One region of the Bradyrhizobium sp. CCBAU 53338 genome, then DNA from elsewhere that is predicted to be linked to it. Evidence: riboswitches for the same ligand, from Rfam matches in the RefSeq annotation. Region 1 holds a riboswitch; the other holds the start of a gene.

Region 1 (8,700 bases):
CAGCGGCGCTCAAGCAATACGGCCTGATGCGACAGGCTCGTGTCAGGAAGGTACAGCGGACCGCGCGGCAGCAGGGTCGCATCTATCATCTCGGCGGCCCGTTCGCGATCGCGCGCGATCTTGCGATCCGTACGCTCGGGCCGGAGCGCATGCTGGCGCGACAGGACTGGATCTACGGCTGGCGCGCTTAGCGCTTCGGAGCCGGCTTGATGTCCGGCCGCTGTGGCGTCGAAGGCGCCGGCGTCGCGTCAGGCGGCGTTTCCCGGCACCTGTTGCGGCGCCACGCGTCGTCCGCCATCTGCGCCGAGCCTCGGACCGCGACGTAGTCGTTGCGATAGGCAAGCTCGGACACGACGGCACCGCCGGTCCCGGTCTCCGCCTTGTCCATCAGCTTCTGCAATTCCGTGGTGCGCGCCGCGAGCGCCTTGCGCTCGCCCTCGAGCTGCTTGCAGTCGTACAATTCGTATTTGGCGGGATCGGCGAAGGCCGGGGCGATCGTCTCGCTCACGCCGGCGCAGCCGGACAGCGCGAAGCCGGCCGCAGCCAGCGCGGCAACCGCACAACAGGCGCGGACGGAAGAGGAGAGCGAAGCAGGCATGGGCGGAAAAATAGTCCCCGTGAATTGAGAATGCCTAAAGCAGGGCCAGATGTCGGGATTGAGGCTTTGCCTTGTGCCGCCGGCTCGCTTAAGGAAGAACCCCCTGTCCGGCGCGAAAGCGCCAATTCCAGACGGCCGGACGGGACTTAAGTGTTTGATCTCGTTGGATCAAGCGGGCATGGCGAAATTGGTAGACGCAAGGGACTTAAAATCCCTCGGCTCGCAAGAGCTGTGCCGGTTCGACCCCGGCTGCCCGCACCAACGCATGACGCCCCGGAGCTGAGAGGGCCTGCGCAGCAAGATGCCGGACCACGCCGTCGAGGTCATGCCTTGTCGATTTATCTACGCCCGCACGATGTTGGCCGCCCCCGACTGAATTGAGTGCACTGCGAGGCGCGAGGCGAGCTCGAGATTGGGAGCAGAGACATCGTGAAGGGGAAGGCCTTGTCGTCGTGACAACGGAGAAGCTGCGCTTCTGCCTTACGGCAGTGCGAGCCGAGTTATGAGCGCACTGCTTCAAAGAACCGAAGCAGTAAGACGAGGACCGCTTTGATTTCATTCCAAGCGATTGCGACAAGCGCGAAGGACGCAGGGTCCTTGACGACGGCAGCCGCTCCGAGCGCAATCAATGCCGCGAAGACCACCAGCGCGAAAAGGATGCGTGTCCAATGTGGCGCTGGAAAATTGCGGACCGTTACCGGCGGAAGCAGCGGCCAGCCGCGCACTTATGGCGATTGCCGATAGCGGACAATGCAAAACACATGATCATCGGCGCTCGACCCGGTCGAGCAGGCCGGTCGTGCGAGCTGATCTCAGGCTTTTCGGCTCGAGGCCTCTTCACCATTTGTTGTCCGTCCCCGGCCCCGCCGGACAGCCATCCCGAAACATGGGTTGTGCAATGCAGCATGGGCCTTAGATTTAGCCTCTGAAATCAGAGGTGAGCTGCTTGTCCGACGTCAATGCCGACGACTGGGTGTCTTCCGGACACCGCCCCATGGGTTTTCCCGAATTCGTTGTCGTGATCGCGTCCATCATGGCGCTGAATCCGCTCGCGATGGACATGATGCTGCCGGCACTGCCCAACATCGGGGCGGCCTTCGGCATTCCCAACGCCAACCATCTCCAACTCGTGCTGTCGACCTTCCTGATCGGCTTCGGCGCAGGGCAGTTCATCATGGGCCCGTTGTCCGACCGGTTCGGACGCCGGCCGGTGCTGCTCGGCGGCATGGCGGTCTATGCCGTGGCGAGCGTGCTCGCGGTCGCCGCGCCCTCGTTCGAAACGCTGCTGCTTGCCCGCGCGCTGCAAGGCCTCGGTACCTCGGCGACGCGCGTGATCGCAACCTCGATCGTGCGCGACTGCTATGCCGGCCGCCGCATGGCGAGCGTGATGTCGCTTGCCATGATGATTTTCATCGCGGTGCCCGTGATTGCGCCCTCGTTCGGGCAGGCGGTGCTGCTGGTCACGCATTGGCGCGGCATCTTCGTCGTGCTGATGTTCTACGGCATCATCGCGCTGGCCTGGAGCGTGTGGCGGCTTCCGGAGACGCTGCCCGAGACGGAGCGCAGGTCGCTCGCGCCTGCCGACGTGCTCTCGGCCTTCCGCCAGACCGTCACCAACCGCCAGACCATCGGCTATGCGACCGCCGCGGGCAGCGTGATGGGCGCGCTATTTTCCTACGTGTTCTCCGCGCAGCAGGTGTTCACCGGCATCTATCATCTCGGCCATTATTTCCCCCTCGCCTTCGCCGCGATCGCGGCCGGCACCGCCGTCGCCGGCTTCCTCAACGCGAAACTGGTGGGGCGGCTCGGCATGCGCGTGATCTCGCACGGCGCGCTGACGCTCTATGCCGCGGTGGCCGGCGTGATGCTGCTGACCGAGATCCTCGGCGTGCTGCCGCTGCCCCTGTTCATGGTGCTGTCGGCGCTGATGATGTTCTCGTTCGGCATGATGGTCGCCAATTTCACCGCGCTCGCGATGGAGCAGCAGGGCCACATCGCCGGCACCGCCTCCTCGCTCTACGGCTCGATCACGACTCTGATCGGCATCGTCGTCGGCACGGCGATCGGCCAGAGCTTCGACGGCACGCTGCTGCCGTTCTCGGTCGGCTTCTTCCTGTCGACGCTTGCGGCGCTCGCGATAGTGCTGGTCGTGGAGAAGGGGCGGCTGTTCAAGCCGCATCATCGCCCGATCGTGTGAGGAACTTCAAAGCCGTCTTCATGTTGTCTTGCAGCAATTCGAGAGATGGACTCAATGGAACCACAGCACCGCAACGAAGCGCGCAAGCCGGACCGTCAGCAGGCTGAGCGATCGGCGTCTTCAGCCGAGCACGCCGCCGTCAATCCGGCTTTTGCAAGCGAAGGGCTCGAGCAGGTTCGCGACAGCCACTGCTGAGGCGCCGCTCCCGCCTTCACCGAAACAGGAACGCCAAACGACAACGGCGCCGCTGATTACAGCGGCGCCGCGTGATGTCAGGGCGAAGGGTGCCGGAAGCACCCTTTCCTTGTTCCGTTTTACTCTGACTTGTCGACGTTCCAGAAGATCGGAGTCGCCGGACCGTCGAGCACGCCGGTGAGCGACTTCCGCCAGGCGCTCGGCGCCAGATACTGGCCGAGCGGGATGTAAATCACCTGGTCATAGGCTTCCTTCTGGATCTCGGACGCGATCTTCTTCTGATCGTCGAGCGAGGCTGCGCGGACGAACTCGTCCTTGAGCTTCTCGATCTTGGCGTCTTCCGCCCAGCCGAACCAGCCGCCGTTCTTGCCCCGTCCGCCGATCGATACGTTGGCGACCGGGTTCATCACGTCGGCGGCAACCCAGTTGGTGAAGAACATGTTCCAACCGCCCTCCTTCACCGGCTTCTGGCCGGCACGCCGGCTCACGACGGTCTGCCAGTCGGTCGCCTGTAGGTCGACCTTGAAGCCAGCCTCACGGAGCAATTGCGCCGCGACGACCGGCTGGGCCTTCAAGGTGGTGACATCGCCGGGCGCCATGATCGCGATCGGCGTTCCGTCGTAGCCGGACTCGGCGAGCAGCTTCTTGGCCTCTGCCATGCCGCCGCCCTTCACCAGAGTCTCGCCACCTGCATCGCTCGCAAAGGGCGTATCGCAAACGAAATAGGCGCCGCAGAGCTTGTAGTACTTGGGATTGCCGACGAGCGCGTCGAGCACGTCCTTCTGGTTCATCGCCAGGAGCGCAGCGCGGCGAATCTTCGGATTGTCGAACGGCGGCAGCAGGAAGTTCATGCGGCCGAGCGTCTGGAAGCCGAACTTGTTCAGGACCTCGACCTTGAGGTCGCTGTTCCCTTCCAGCACCGGAAGCAGATCCCACGGCGGGTTTTCCATGAAGTCGATGTCACCCGACTGCAGCGCGTTGACCGCCGTCTGCGCGTCCGGCATGGTGATCCATTCGACACGGTCAACCTTGACGACCTTGCCGCCGGCGGTCCAGCTCGCCGGTTCCTTGCGCGGCACGTAATCGGTGTTCTTGGCATAGACCGACTTCACGCCTGGCTGGAATTCACTCTGCACGAACTTGAAGGGACCGGAGCCGATCTGCTCGGCCATCTGCTTGCCCGCCGGCGTTTCGGCGAGCCGCTTCGGCATCATGAACGGTACCAGTGAGGACGGTTTGCCGATCGATTCAAGCACCAGCCCATAGGGCTCCTTCAGCTTCAGCACGATCGTCTTGGCGTCTGGCGCCTCGATGCTGGCGGTGAAGTCCATGAGCTTCTGGCCCATGCCGTCGTTCTTGCCCCAGCGCTTCAGCGATGCGACGCAATCCTCGCCGGTCACCGGCGCGCCGTCATGCCACTTCAGTCCGTCGCGCAGCGTGAAGGTGTAGGTCAGCTTGTCGTCGGAGACCTTCCAGTCCGCCATCTGCGGCTGAACCTTGAACGTCGAATCGGTCGAAAGCAGGGTGTCGTAGACCATGTAGCCGTGGTCGCGCGTGATGTAGGCGGTGGTGAAGCCCGGATCGATGATGCGCAGGTCCGAATGCATCACAGCCGTGATGGTCTTGCCGCTGGCGGCCGACGCGTTCGGCGGCAACACGGACGCAAACGCAAGCGCCGTCGGCGCGACACCCGCAATCTTGAGAAGCTTGCGGCGCGAAATCTTGGACATATAAGTTTCTCCTGACGTGAAACTGTTCAAAGGCAGGTTCTTGGTTGAGCATCAGGTTCGTTTCTTGGGCGAACTAACCTCATGCAATGCCTTTATCTTTCGAGACTTGCAGACAGTCTTGAGCGCGTCAATCCGGTTTCGGTGCAGCCCATGGCATCGCATCCACGGGCTCCACAAAGATCGGTTTGGCTCTACAACATTCTCCGCTTGTCCCGTCCCGCGCCAATGCAATGCGCGTTCCACCTTCCAAGCTCGAGAGACATTGAGATGAATCCAGCCAATCTTCCCTTCGATTCCGAGGCGATGCTCGAGGGCTTGCGCACCTGGGTGGAATGCGAAAGCCCGACCTGGGACGCCGGTGCCGTCAACCGCATGCTCGATATTGCGGCGCGCGATATGGCCATCATGGGTGCGACGATCGAACGCATCGCCGGCCGTCAGGGCTTTGGCGGCGTCATCCGCGCGCGTTTCCCGCATCCCAAGCAGGGCGAACCGGGCATCCTGATCGCCGGGCACATGGATACCGTCCACCCGACCGGCACCATCGAGAAGCTGAAATGGCGCCGCGAGGGCAACAAATGCTACGGCCCCGGCATCTACGACATGAAGGGCGGCAATTATCTCTCGCTGGAAGCGATCCGGCAGCTTGCGCGCGCCTCCTTCACCACGCCGCTGCCGATCACCATCCTGTTCACGCCCGACGAGGAAGTCGGCACGCCCTCGACACGCGACATCATCGAAGGGGAAGCTGCCCGCAACAAATATGTGCTGGTGCCCGAGCCCGGCCGCGCCGACAACGGCGTCACCACCGGACGTTACGCCATCGCGCGCTTCAATCTTGAAGCGACGGGACGACCGAGTCACGCCGGCGCGACGTTGTCGGCGGGACGCTCGGCAATCCGCGAAATGGCGCGGCAAATTCTCGCGATCGACGCGATGACGACGGAGGATTGCACCTTCTCGGTCGGTGTCGTGCATGGCGGCCAGTGGGTCAACTGCGTCGCGACGACCGCGACCGGCGAAGCGCTCTCGATGGCCAAGCGCCAGGCCGATCTCGACCGCGGCGTCGAACGCATGCTGGCACTCTCGGGCACCACCAACGACGTCATCTTCAAGGTGACGCGCGGCGTGACGCGGCCGGTGTGGGAGCCGGATGCCGGCACCATGGCGCTGTATGAAAAGGCACGCGGCATCGCCAAATCTCTCGGCGCGGAATTACCGCATGCAAGCTCGGGCGGCGGCTCCGACGGCAACTTCACCGGCGCGATGGGCATCCCGACGCTCGACGGCCTCGGCGTGCGCGGCGGCAATGGCCACACGCTCGAGGAATTCATCGAGGTCGACAGCCTGGTCGAGCGCGGTCGCCTGATGGCGGGACTGCTGGCGACACTTGAGTAGCAATTCGGTCATGCCGGGATGGTCCATCTCGGGATTCCGGGTTGCGCCGCGCGCCCCCGGAATGACTCGATCCATCAACCTCGCACTGCACAATGCGTTTGCAGTCGCGGATGAAATTTAGCCTTGTCTAAAAATGAGGCGCATCGTACTGCTCGATGGTCCACGCGACGATGCGGGAGAGATCGCAACGAAGGCATCAGCTTTCGTTGCGGCGCCGACGGAGCAACCGCCCCGGAAACTCTCAGGCAAAAGGACTGTATCGTCAGGACGATCTGGAGAGAGGCGGCACGATTTGACTATCGTGACGTCCACCGAAGGGGATAGTCCGAGGTCGACCTTCCGAGGTCCGCATCGGATCAAGCTCTCAGGTAACCGTGACAGATGGGGCGCCGCCAACGGCTTTCGGGCCGGCGGTCAGCCATCTCTAACTCACGGGAGCCCCTAACTCATCATGACTCATATCGCCATCATCGGCGCCGGCATCACCGGCGTAACGACCGCCTATGCCCTGCTCGAACGCGGCTTTGAGGTGACGGTGCTAGACAAGCACCGTTATGCCGCGATGGAGACCTCGTTCGCGAACGGCGGACAGCTCTCTGCCAGCAATGCCGAAGTGTGGAACAGCACCGCGACGATCCTCAAGGGCCTGCGCTGGATGTTCCGGCGCGATGCGCCGCTGCTGATGAACCCGCGGCCGAACTGGCACAAATATTCGTGGATGAGCGAGTTCGTCGCCGCAATCGGCAACTACCGTGCGAACACGATTCTGACCACGCGGCTCGCCATCGAAGCCCGCAAGCACCTGTTCGAGATCGCGACGCGCGAAGGCATCGACTTCGATCTCGAGCGCCGCGGCATCCTCCACATTTATCACGACAAGAAGGGCTTTGAATCCGGCCTGCAAGTCAACGCGCTGCTGCAGGAGGGCGGCCTCGATCGCCGCCCTGTGACAACGGAAGAAATTCGCACGATCGAGCCGACCTTGCGCAAGGAGTATTACGGCGGTTTCTACACGCCGTCGGACGCGACCGGCGATATCCACAAATTCACGCGCGGCCTTGCGGAGGCCTGCAAGCGTCGCGGCGCGACCTTCATCCACGAAGCCAACATCGATTCCATCGCGCAAGCCGGCGGCGGCTTTGTCATCGGTTGGGCCGATCTCTCGGCAAGCGACGCTGCCGCTTCTGCGCGCGGCATGCTGAAGGGGGACGGCGTCGTGGTCTGTGCCGGTGTTGCCAGCCGTCACTTTGCGGCGATGCTCGACGAGCGCGTCAACGTCTATCCGGTGAAGGGCTATTCGATCACGGTGCAGCTCGACTCCGCCGAAAGCCGCGACGCGACGCCGACCGTCAGCCTGCTCGACGAAGCCGCCAAGATCGTCACCAGCCGGCTCGGCGCCGATCGCTTTCGTGTCGCCGGCACCGCCGAGTTCAACGACTTCAACCGCGACATCCGCGCCGATCGCGTGCAGCCGCTGATCGACTGGGTGCGCAGCAATTTCCCTGATGTGGAGACCTCGCGCGTCGTGCCCTGGGCTGGCTTGCGACCGATGATGCCGAACATGATGCCGGTGGTGCGTGCGGGCCGGATGCCGGGCGTGTTCTTCAACACCGGCCACGGCCATCTCGGCTGGACCCTGTCGGCCGCAACCGCGCAGATGATTGCGGGAACCATCGACGGCTGGCGCGGGCTCAACGCACCGCCATCGGCCCCCTCACTTGCGGTTGAGCAAGAGCTTCGTCGTGCATCCTGAGTGGTCGCAAATCACTGCGGGGCGGCCCTTGCGACCGCCCTGCCCTTGGCACACAATTTGCCCCGAGAGAACGGCTCTCCGGCCGTCTCTTCCAGCCCGAGTGACAGGCGCGCATGATAGACACGACCGAATCCACGGGCGCCTCTCGGCCCCCTCAATTCCGCAGCCGGAGATAGGTGCATGCTAGGTTATCTCATTCGCCGCGTTCTGGCCGCGGTGCCCGTGATGGGCGTCGTCGCGCTGTTCGTGTTCCTGCTGCTGCGGCTGACACCTGGCGATCCCGCCGCGATCCTCGCCGGCGACAACGCGACGCCGGAGCGTCTGGAGCGCATCCGCACCTCGCTCGGCCTCAACGAGCCGTTGATCGTGCAGTTCATCACCTGGGTGAACAAGCTGCTGCACGGCGACCTCGGGACCTCGCTGATCTCCAATCTCCCGGTCATGAAAATGATCGGCCAGCGCGTCGAGCCGTCGATCTCGATCGCGCTGTCGACCATCATCCTCGCCGTCATCGTCGCCGTGCCGCTCGGCGTCATCGCGGCCTGGAAGCACGGCACCTGGATCGACCGATTCGTGATGGGACTCTCCGTGCTCGGCTTCTCGGTGCCGGTGTTCGTGGTCGGCTACGTCCTGATCCAGGTCTTCGCCATCGACCTGCGCTGGGTGCCGGTGCAGGGCTTCAAGAGCATCTCGGCCGGCTTCGGCCCCTTCTTCGAGCGCATCATCCTGCCGACCTGCGCGCTCTCCTTCATCTACATCGCGCTGATCGCGCGCATGACCCGCGCGGCGATGCTCGACGTGCTCGGCGAAGACTACGTGCGGACCGCGC
Region 2 (8,700 bases), 130 kb from region 1:
GGGGCGTGGCGCAGCGGCGAGGCTTCGATCTTGAAGCGGCCGGCCTCGACCTCGGCGATCTCTTTCCGGATCGCGATCATGGCATCGCAGAAGCGATCCAGCTCCGCCTTGGATTCCGACTCGGTCGGTTCGATCATCAGCGTGCCGGGCACCGGGAAGCTCATGGTCGGGGCATGGAAGCCGTAATCGATCAGGCGTTTCGCGATGTCGTCGACGGTGACGCCAGATGTCGTCTTCAGCGGGCGGGGATCGACGATGCATTCATGCGCGACGCGGCCCTTCCCGTTCTTGTAGAGCACCGGAAAGTGCGGATCGAGCCTTGCCGCGATGTAATTGGCGTTGAGGATCGCGATCTCGGTGGCGCGCTTCAGGCCTTCTCCGCCCATCATCAGGATGTAGATGTAGGAGATCGTCAGGATCGAGGCCGAACCGAACGGCGCGGCCGAGACCGGGCCGACCCGCGCGTCGCCGTTGGTCGCGGGATGACCGGGGAGGAACGGCGCGAGATGCGCCTTGACGCCGATCGGGCCCATGCCGGGGCCGCCGCCGCCATGCGGGATGCAGAAGGTCTTGTGCAGGTTGAGATGGCTGACATCGGCGCCGTAATCGCCGGGCCTGCTGAGGCCGACCTGCGCGTTGAGATTGGCGCCGTCGAGATAGACCTGGCCACCATGGCCATGGACGATATCGCAGATCTCGCGGATGTGCTCCTCGAACACGCCGTGGGTCGAGGGATAGGTGATCATCACAGCGGCGAGATCGTTCGAATGCTTTTCCGCCTTGGCGCGGAGATCGTTGACGTCGACGTCGCCGTTCTTCTCGCAAGACACAACCACCACGTCCATGCCGACCATGGCGGCCGAGGCCGGGTTGGTGCCGTGGGCCGAGGAGGGGATCAGGCAGATCTTGCGGTGGCTTTCTCCACGCGCGGCGTGATAGCCGCGGATCGCGAGCAGGCCGGCATATTCGCCTTGCGCGCCCGAGTTCGGCTGCAGCGAGATCGCGTCATAGCCGGTGATGTCGCACAGCCATTTTTCCAGCCGCGCGAACAGCGCGTGATAGCCGGCGGCCTGCTCGCGCGGGGCGAACGGATGCAGGGAGCCGAATTCCGGCCAGGTCAGCGGCATCATCTCTGTCGTCGCGTTCAGCTTCATGGTGCAGGAGCCGAGCGGGATCATTGCACGGTCGAGCGCGAGGTCGCGGTCGCTGAGCTTGCGCATGTAGCGCAGCATCTCGGTTTCCGAGCGATGCGCGTGGAATACGGGATGGGTGAGGTACGCGGTGGTGCGCTTCAGCGCCTCCGGCAGCGCCTCGCGCGTGGTCGCGTCGATCTCGGCGTAGGAGAGCTGGCCGCCGAACGCACGCCAGACGGCTTCGACCGTTGCAGGTGTCGTGGTCTCGTCGAACGCGATGCGCAAGCTCGCTTCGCCGACACCGAGATTGATCTTCTCGGCGGCAGCGCGCGCGACGATCTCGGCGCGCTTGGCGCCGGCATCGACGCTGATCGTGTCGAAGAAAGTCTCCGACTGCGGCGCGAAGCCGAGCTTGCGCAGGCCCGCGGCGAGCACGGCGGTGCGGCGATGCACGGTGCGCGCGATCTGCGCCAGCCCCTCGGGGCCATGATAGGTCGCATACATCGCGGCGATCACGGCAAGCAGTACCTGCGCGGTGCAGATGTTGGAAGTCGCCTTCTCGCGGCGGATGTGCTGCTCGCGGGTCTGCAGCGCGAGGCGATAGGCCGGGGCGCCGCGCGAGTCGACGCTGAGGCCGACGATGCGGCCGGGCAGCGAGCGCTTCAGCGCATCGCGCACCGCCATATAGGCGGCGTGCGGTCCGCCATAGCCCATCGGCACGCCGAAGCGCTGCGCCGATCCGATCGCGATGTCGGCACCGAGCTCGCCGGGCGAGGCGAGCACGGTCAGCGCCAGCAGATCGGCAGCGACGATCGCGAGTGCGCCCTTGGCCTTCAGCGCCGCGATTGCAGGCCGGAGGTCGCGCACCGCGCCTGAAGAGCCGGGATATTGCAGCAACGCGCCGAGCACGTCCGTCTTGTCGAGATCGGTGAGGGGATCGCCGACGACCAGAGTCCAGCCGAGCGGCTCGGCGCGGGTGCGCATCACAGCCAGCGTCTGTGGATGCACGTCCTTGTCGACGAAGAAGGCTTGCGCCTTCACCTGCGAGTGCCGTTCGGCGAGCGCCATGGCTTCGGCCGCGGCGGTCGCCTCATCGAGCAGCGAGGCGTTGGCCACGTCGAGCCCGGTGAGATCGCAGATCATGGTCTGGAAGTTGAACAGCGCTTCCAGCCGGCCCTGGCTGATCTCGGGCTGATAGGGCGTATAGGCCGTGTACCAGGCCGGGTTCTCCAGGATGTTGCGCTGGATCACCGCCGGCAGGATCGTGCCGGAATAGCCTTGGCCGATCAGCGAGGTGAAGACCTGGTTCTGCCGCGCGAGCTCGGCCATGTGCGCGATCGCCTCGGTCTCGCTCAGCGGCTTGCCGAGATCGAGCGGTGCTGCCTGCCGGATCGAGGCGGGCAGGGTTTCCGCCATCAATGCGTCGACGCTCTTGGCGCCGACAGTCTCCAGCATGGCGGTGACATCGCGCGCCGAGGGGCCAATGTGGCGGCGAACGAAGGCGGTGGTGTCGCCATTGGATTTGCGGTGCGCGGTCATCATGGGTCCTCGCTTTAGGAGTTGCTGTCATGCCCCGCGAAGGCGGGGCATCCAGTACACGCAGCCGCTTCGGCTAGGGCCGATGGGCCGCGGCGTACTGGATCGCCCGCCTTCGCGGGCGATGACAGTGAGTATGTTGAGACGGTGCGGCTCATATCTTCATGCCGTGTGCGCCTTGTAGGCGGCTTCATCCATCAGGCCGCCAAGCTCGCTCTTGTCGGCAATCCTGATCTTGAAGAACCAGGCCGCGGCTTGCGCGTCCGAGTTCACCAGCGCGGGCTCGGCGGCGAGCGCATCGTTGGTCTCGAGCACTTCGCCCGAGATCGGTGCGTAGACGTCGGAGGCGGCCTTGACCGATTCCACGACGGCGGCAGCTTCGGCCTTCTTCAGGGTGCGGCCGACCTTGGGCAGCTCGACGAACACGACGTCGCCGAGCTGCGACTGCGCGTAATCGGTGATCCCGACGGTGGCGACTTCGCCGTCGATCGCCAGCCATTCGTGGTCGGAAGTGTACAGCGTCGTGGTCATTGTCGATCCTCAGCGTTTGTAGGTGTTTTTCACGAAGGGCATGGCGGCGACGGCGAGCGGCAGACGTTGGCCGCGCACCTCCGCAAAGAGTTTTGTGTCGAGTGCGCTCAGGCTCGTCGGCACGTAGCCCATCGCCACAGGCGCGTTCAGGCTCGGGCCGAAGCCGCCGGAGGTGACCTTTCCGATCGGCTCGCCGCCTGCGCCATCTGCAAACAGCACCGCGCCCTCGCGCACCGGGGCGCGGCCCTGGGCGAGCAGGCCGACGCGGCGGCGGGACGCGCCGTTGTCGAAATGGGCAAGGATTTTTTCGGCGCCGGGAAAGCCGCCGGCGCGGGCGCCACCGGTGCGGCGGCTCTTCTGCACCGACCATTCCAGCGCAGCCTCGACCGGCGTGGTCTCAGCGTCGATGTCGTGGCCGTAGAGGCAGAGCCCGGCTTCCAGTCGCAGGCTGTCACGGGCCCCAAGGCCGATCGGCATCACATCGGGGTTTTCCAGCAGCGTCTTGGCGAGACGCTCGGCGTCGCTGGCTGGCACCGAAATCTCGAATCCATCCTCGCCGGTGTAGCCCGAGCGCGAGACGAAACAGGCGAGGCCGGCAACATTGTGCGGGCCGGCATCCATGAACTTCATGGACGGTGCCTCTGCACACAATTTCGCCAACGCGGCTTCCGCCTTCGGGCCCTGCAACGCGATCAGCGCGCGGTCCGCGAGCGAATCGATGATGCAGGCATCGGAGAGATTGGCGCGCAGATGCGCCTCGTCCGTAGCCTTGCAGGCGGCGTTGACCACCAGGAACAGATGATCGCCGAAATTGGCGACCATGAGATCGTCGAGAATGCCGCCATCGGCGTTGGTGAACTGGGCGTAGCGCTGCCGTCCCGGCGCGATCGCCACGATGTCCTGCGGGACCAGTCGCTCCAGTGCGCGGGCGGCGTCCTCGACCTTGCCGGATTTCGGCCGGAGCGCGATCTGGCCCATATGGGAGACGTCGAACAGGCCGGCGGAGCTGCGGGTTTGGAGGTGCTCTTTGAGGACCCCGGCGGGGTACTGCACGGGCATGTCATAGCCGGCGAACGGCACCATCTTGCCGCCGAGCGACAAATGAAGGTCGTGAAGGGGGGTACGTTTCAGGGAGTCTTCGTCGTCGCGCGCAAGCATTACGGGGCCCTCGGCGGTTCCCCAGGGACGATTCCCCGGAGGCAACCAGTCGAAGCCCCATCTGTCGCTGTGCCTGAGAGTATTATCCCGTCGGCGGACGCTGGTCCGGGCCAACCCTTCTCAAAAGGTCTTTGCCCGTCGGCGCCTCTTTCCAGATGTCGTCAAAGCCACGCGGTCCTTTTGCCTGAGAGTTTCCGGGGCGGTTGCTCCTTCGGCGCCGGCAATGAAGCCGGTCTCTCCCGTCGTGGCCGTACGATACAGATGGGTACAGACCACAGCCCGGCCAAGCCTGTCAACGCGCGGATTGCGGCTTTCCAAAGGGATTGCGACGGGATTACGCTGATGCGGCAACCCTCTGATCTGCTTGCACAGTTTCTGGACAGCGAAGCTGGCCTTGTCTAAAAGCGCTTTGGCCCGCAGATATCAGCCCAAATCACCGGTTTGGATGGCGGATGAGCGGGTCCAAGCACACCCGATTGGATGAACATGAGCGGCGTCAACGAGATCAGGTCGACCTTTTTGAACTTCTTTGCCGAGAACGGCCACGAGATCGTGTCGTCCTCGCCATTGGTGCCGCGCAACGATCCGACGTTGATGTTCACCAATGCCGGCATGGTGCAGTTCAAGAACGTCTTCACCGGCGTCGAGAAGCGGCCCTACCAGCGCGCCACGACGTCGCAGAAATGCGTGCGTGCCGGCGGCAAGCACAACGACCTCGACAATGTCGGCTACACCGCGCGCCATCTCACCTTCTTCGAGATGCTCGGCAACTTCTCGTTCGGCGACTATTTCAAGGAGCGCGCGATCGAGCTGGCCTGGAAGCTCATCACCAAGGATTTCGGGCTGAAGAAGGACAAGCTGCTCGTCACCGTCTACCATACCGACGACGAGGCGCACGGGCTCTGGAAGAAGATCGCCGGCTTCACCGACGACCGCATCATCCGCATCCCGACGTCGGACAATTTCTGGGCGATGGGTGACACCGGCCCGTGCGGCCCGTGCTCGGAGATCTTCATCGACCGCGGCGACCATATCTGGGGCGGCCCTCCCGGCTCGCCGGAAGAGGACGGCGACCGCTTCCTCGAATTCTGGAATCTCGTGTTCATGCAATATGAGCAGGTGACGAAGGAGGAACGCGTCGACCTGCCGCGTCCCTCGATCGACACCGGCATGGGCCTCGAGCGCATGGCCTGCATCATGCAGGGCGTCGACAGCGTGTTCGAGACCGACCTGTTCCGTCATCTGATCGACGCGACGTCGTCCGCGCTCGGCAGCGGGCCGAACGAGCAGACTGTGGCCTCTTTCCGCGTCATCGCCGATCATCTGCGCTCCTCCGCCTTCCTCGTTGCGGACGGCGTGCTGCCCTCGAACGAGGGCCGCGGCTATGTGCTGCGCCGGATCATGCGCCGCGCGATGCGCCATGCGCAGCTGCTGGGCGCCAAGGAGCCGCTGATGCACCGGCTGGTCTGGGCGCTGGTCCGCGAGATGGGCCAGGCCTATCCCGACTTGATGCGCGCGGAGAATTTGATCGAGGAAACGCTGCGGCTGGAAGAGACCCGCTTCCGCAAGACTCTGTCGCGCGGCTTGGCGATCCTGGATGAGAAGAGCGCTTCCTTGAAGAAGGGCGACATGTTCGACGGCGACGTCGCCTTCACGCTGTACGACACGTATGGTTTTCCGCTGGACCTGACGCAGGACGCGCTGAAGTCGCGCGGCATCGGTGTCGACCAGGCTGCGTTCACCGACGCGATGGAGCGGCAGAAGGCCAAGGCGCGCGAGTCCTGGAAGGGCTCGGGCGAGGCGGCTTCCGAGGCGATCTGGTTCCCGCTGCGCGAGAAGCTCGGGGCCACCGAATTTCTGGGCTACGAGACCGAGAGCGCCGAAGGCGTGGTCTCGGCGCTGGTGAAGGATGGCGCGGAAGTGGCCGGCCTCAAGGCCGGCGATACCGGCGCGCTTCTGCTGAACCAGACGCCGTTCTATGCGGAATCAGGCGGCCAGGTCGGTGACACCGGCGTGTTGACGGGCGAGGGCGGCATCAGGTTCCGCGTCACCGACACGCAGAAGAAGCTCGGCGATTTCTTCGTGCATGTCGGCACCGTCGAGAGCGGCGAGCTGAAGGTCGGAACTGCACTGCAGCTCGAGGTCGATCATTCCAGGCGCTCGTCGATCCGCGCGCATCACTCCGCGACGCATCTCATTCACGAGGCGCTGCGCCAGGTGCTCGGCGACCACATCGCCCAGCGCGGCTCGATGGTGGCGCCGGACCGGCTGCGCTTCGACTTCGTGCATCCGAAGCCGATCACGGCGGAGGAACTCGCCCGCGTCGAGGACATCGCCAACGACGTGGTGCTGGAGAACGACGAGGTCATGACCCGCGTCATGGGCGTGGACGAGGCCCGCGAGGCCGGGGCGCGCGCGCTGTTCGGCGAGAAATACGGCGATGAGGTTCGCGTCGTCTCGATGGGCAAGACCGCGCGCGAGCGCGGCGTCAATGCGCTCGGCTGGTCGGTCGAGCTCTGTGGCGGCACCCATGTGCGGCGCACCGGCGATATCGGCCTGATCACGCTGACCGGCGAGAGCGCGGTCGCCTCCGGCGTCCGCCGCATCGAGGCGCTCACTGGAAATTACGCGCGCAAGCACGCCAACGACACCATGGCGCTGGCGAAAACCGCGGCGAGCGAGCTTCGCACCTCGCTGGACGACGTCCCGGCGCGCATCACGGCGCTGATGGAGGAGCGCAAGAAGCTCGAGCGCGAGCTCTCCGACGCCCGCAAGAAGCTCGCGATGGGCGGCGGTGCGTCCGCCGGGAACAACGCAGCCTCCGGCGTGCGCGAGGTCGGCGGCGTCAAGCTGATGGCGCGCGCGGTCCAGGGCATCGAGATGAAGGATCTCAAGAGCCTCGCCGACGAGGCCAAGAAGCAGATCGGCTCCGGCGTGGTCGCGATCGTCGGCGTCACCGAAGACGGCAAGGCCGGAATCGTGGTCGGCGTCACCGCCGATCTCACCGCGCGCTTCAACGCCGTGAATTTGGTGCGCGTCGCATCCGAAGCGCTCGGCGGCAAGGGCGGCGGTGGTCGGCCCGACATGGCGCAGGCCGGCGGCCCCGACGGCGCCAAGGCGACCGACGCGCTGGCGGCGATCGAAAAAGCCATCCTCGAACAAAAAGCGGCAGGCGCGTAAATCGCCATGCGCCTCGTTCCGCGAGGAATTGGGCTTCGCGATCCCGACTTGAGGGATCGCCTCTACGAATTGCTGGAGCACGATCCGCTGGCCTACTCGGTCGGATCGCGCTTCATTCGGATCATCATTGGCGTCATCGTGCTCGACGTTGCCGCGATGATCCTCGCGTCGGTGCCGCAACTCGATGCGCAATTCGACGCGCTGTTCTCCGGCATCACCATCCTCTGCGTCATCGTGTTCGCGCTGGAATATGCCGCGCGGCTCTGGACCGTGGCGGGCCACACGCCGCGCAACGGCTCGCCGCTCGCCGACCGGCTCGGCTATGCGTTCTCGGCGCTCGGCATCATCGACCTCATGGCGTTCCTGCCCGCCGCGATCGTCCTGATGATGGGCCGGCACGCGACGCTGGCCGCGCTCGGCGTGCTGCCGTTCTTCAAGCTGATCCGCTACTCGCCGGCGATGCGCTCGCTGCTCGCCGCCGTGCACGCCGAGCGGAGGGCGCTGATCGGCTGCGTCGTCATCCTGATCGGCGCGGTGCTCACCTTCGCCTCGCTGCTCTACGCCATCGAGCGCGACGTGCAGCCGGACAAGCTCGGCACCATCCCGCAGGCGATGTGGTGGGCGATCGTGACGCTCGGCACCGTCGGCTATGGCGACGTCGTGCCGGTGACGCCGCTCGGCAAGTTCGTCTCGGTGTTCGCGATCATCAGCGGTTTCGCCATGATCGCGCTGCCGGTGGCGATCATCTCGAGCGCCTTTGCCGAAGAGGTGAGGCGGCGGGATTTCGTCGTCACCTGGGGCATGCTGGCGCGGGTGCCGCTGTTCTCGCATCTGTCGGCGGGCGAAATCGCCGACATCATGCGGCTGCTGCGCGCGCGCACGATCGAGCAGGGCGAGATCCTCGTGCGCCGGGGCGATGCGGCCTCGTCGATGTATTTCATCACCGCCGGCGAGGTCGAGATCGCGCTGCCGAGCCAGCATGTGCGGCTCGGTGACGGTACCTTCTTCGGCGAGATCGCACTGCTGCACAAGACCAAGCGCAGCGGCACGGTGACCGCGACGCGCAAGACGCGGCTGCTGCTGCTCGACGCCCAGGACTTTCACGCCCTGATCGCGCGCATGCCGATGCTCGCCGCGCACGTTCAGGAGACGGCGCGCGCAC

The links. Region 1 has a riboswitch for glycine ahead of XH90_RS14060 (D-amino acid dehydrogenase). Riboswitches for the same ligand answer to the same signal wherever they lie in the genome.
Region 2: linked by a shared signal. The riboswitch ahead of gcvT (glycine cleavage system aminomethyltransferase GcvT) and the one ahead of XH90_RS14060 (D-amino acid dehydrogenase) in region 1 are both predicted to bind glycine.

The regions. Positions count from the first base shown of each region.
Region 1 covers NZ_CP030048.1:3,035,167-3,043,866, reverse strand. Annotated here, with positions in the region: gene XH90_RS14095 (FAD-dependent monooxygenase) at 1-191, shown strand, start outside; gene XH90_RS14090 (twin-arginine translocation pathway signal) at 188-598, opposite strand; tRNA gene XH90_RS14085 (tRNA-Leu) at 771-859, shown strand; gene XH90_RS14080 (multidrug effflux MFS transporter) at 1,545-2,795, shown strand; gene XH90_RS14075 (hypothetical protein) at 2,850-2,990, shown strand; gene XH90_RS14070 (ABC transporter substrate-binding protein) at 3,110-4,720, opposite strand; gene XH90_RS14065 (M20/M25/M40 family metallo-hydrolase) at 4,988-6,118, shown strand; glycine riboswitch at 6,282-6,385, shown strand; glycine riboswitch at 6,389-6,501, shown strand; gene XH90_RS14060 (D-amino acid dehydrogenase) at 6,570-7,871, shown strand; gene XH90_RS14055 (ABC transporter permease) at 8,052-8,700, shown strand, end outside.
Region 2 covers NZ_CP030048.1:2,903,364-2,912,063, forward strand. Annotated here, with positions in the region: gene gcvP (aminomethyl-transferring glycine dehydrogenase) at 1-2,672, opposite strand, end outside; gene gcvH (glycine cleavage system protein GcvH) at 2,832-3,200, opposite strand; gene gcvT (glycine cleavage system aminomethyltransferase GcvT) at 3,210-4,358, opposite strand; glycine riboswitch at 4,522-4,610, opposite strand; gene alaS (alanine--tRNA ligase) at 4,845-7,538, shown strand; gene XH90_RS13415 (cyclic nucleotide-gated ion channel) at 7,545-8,700, shown strand, end outside.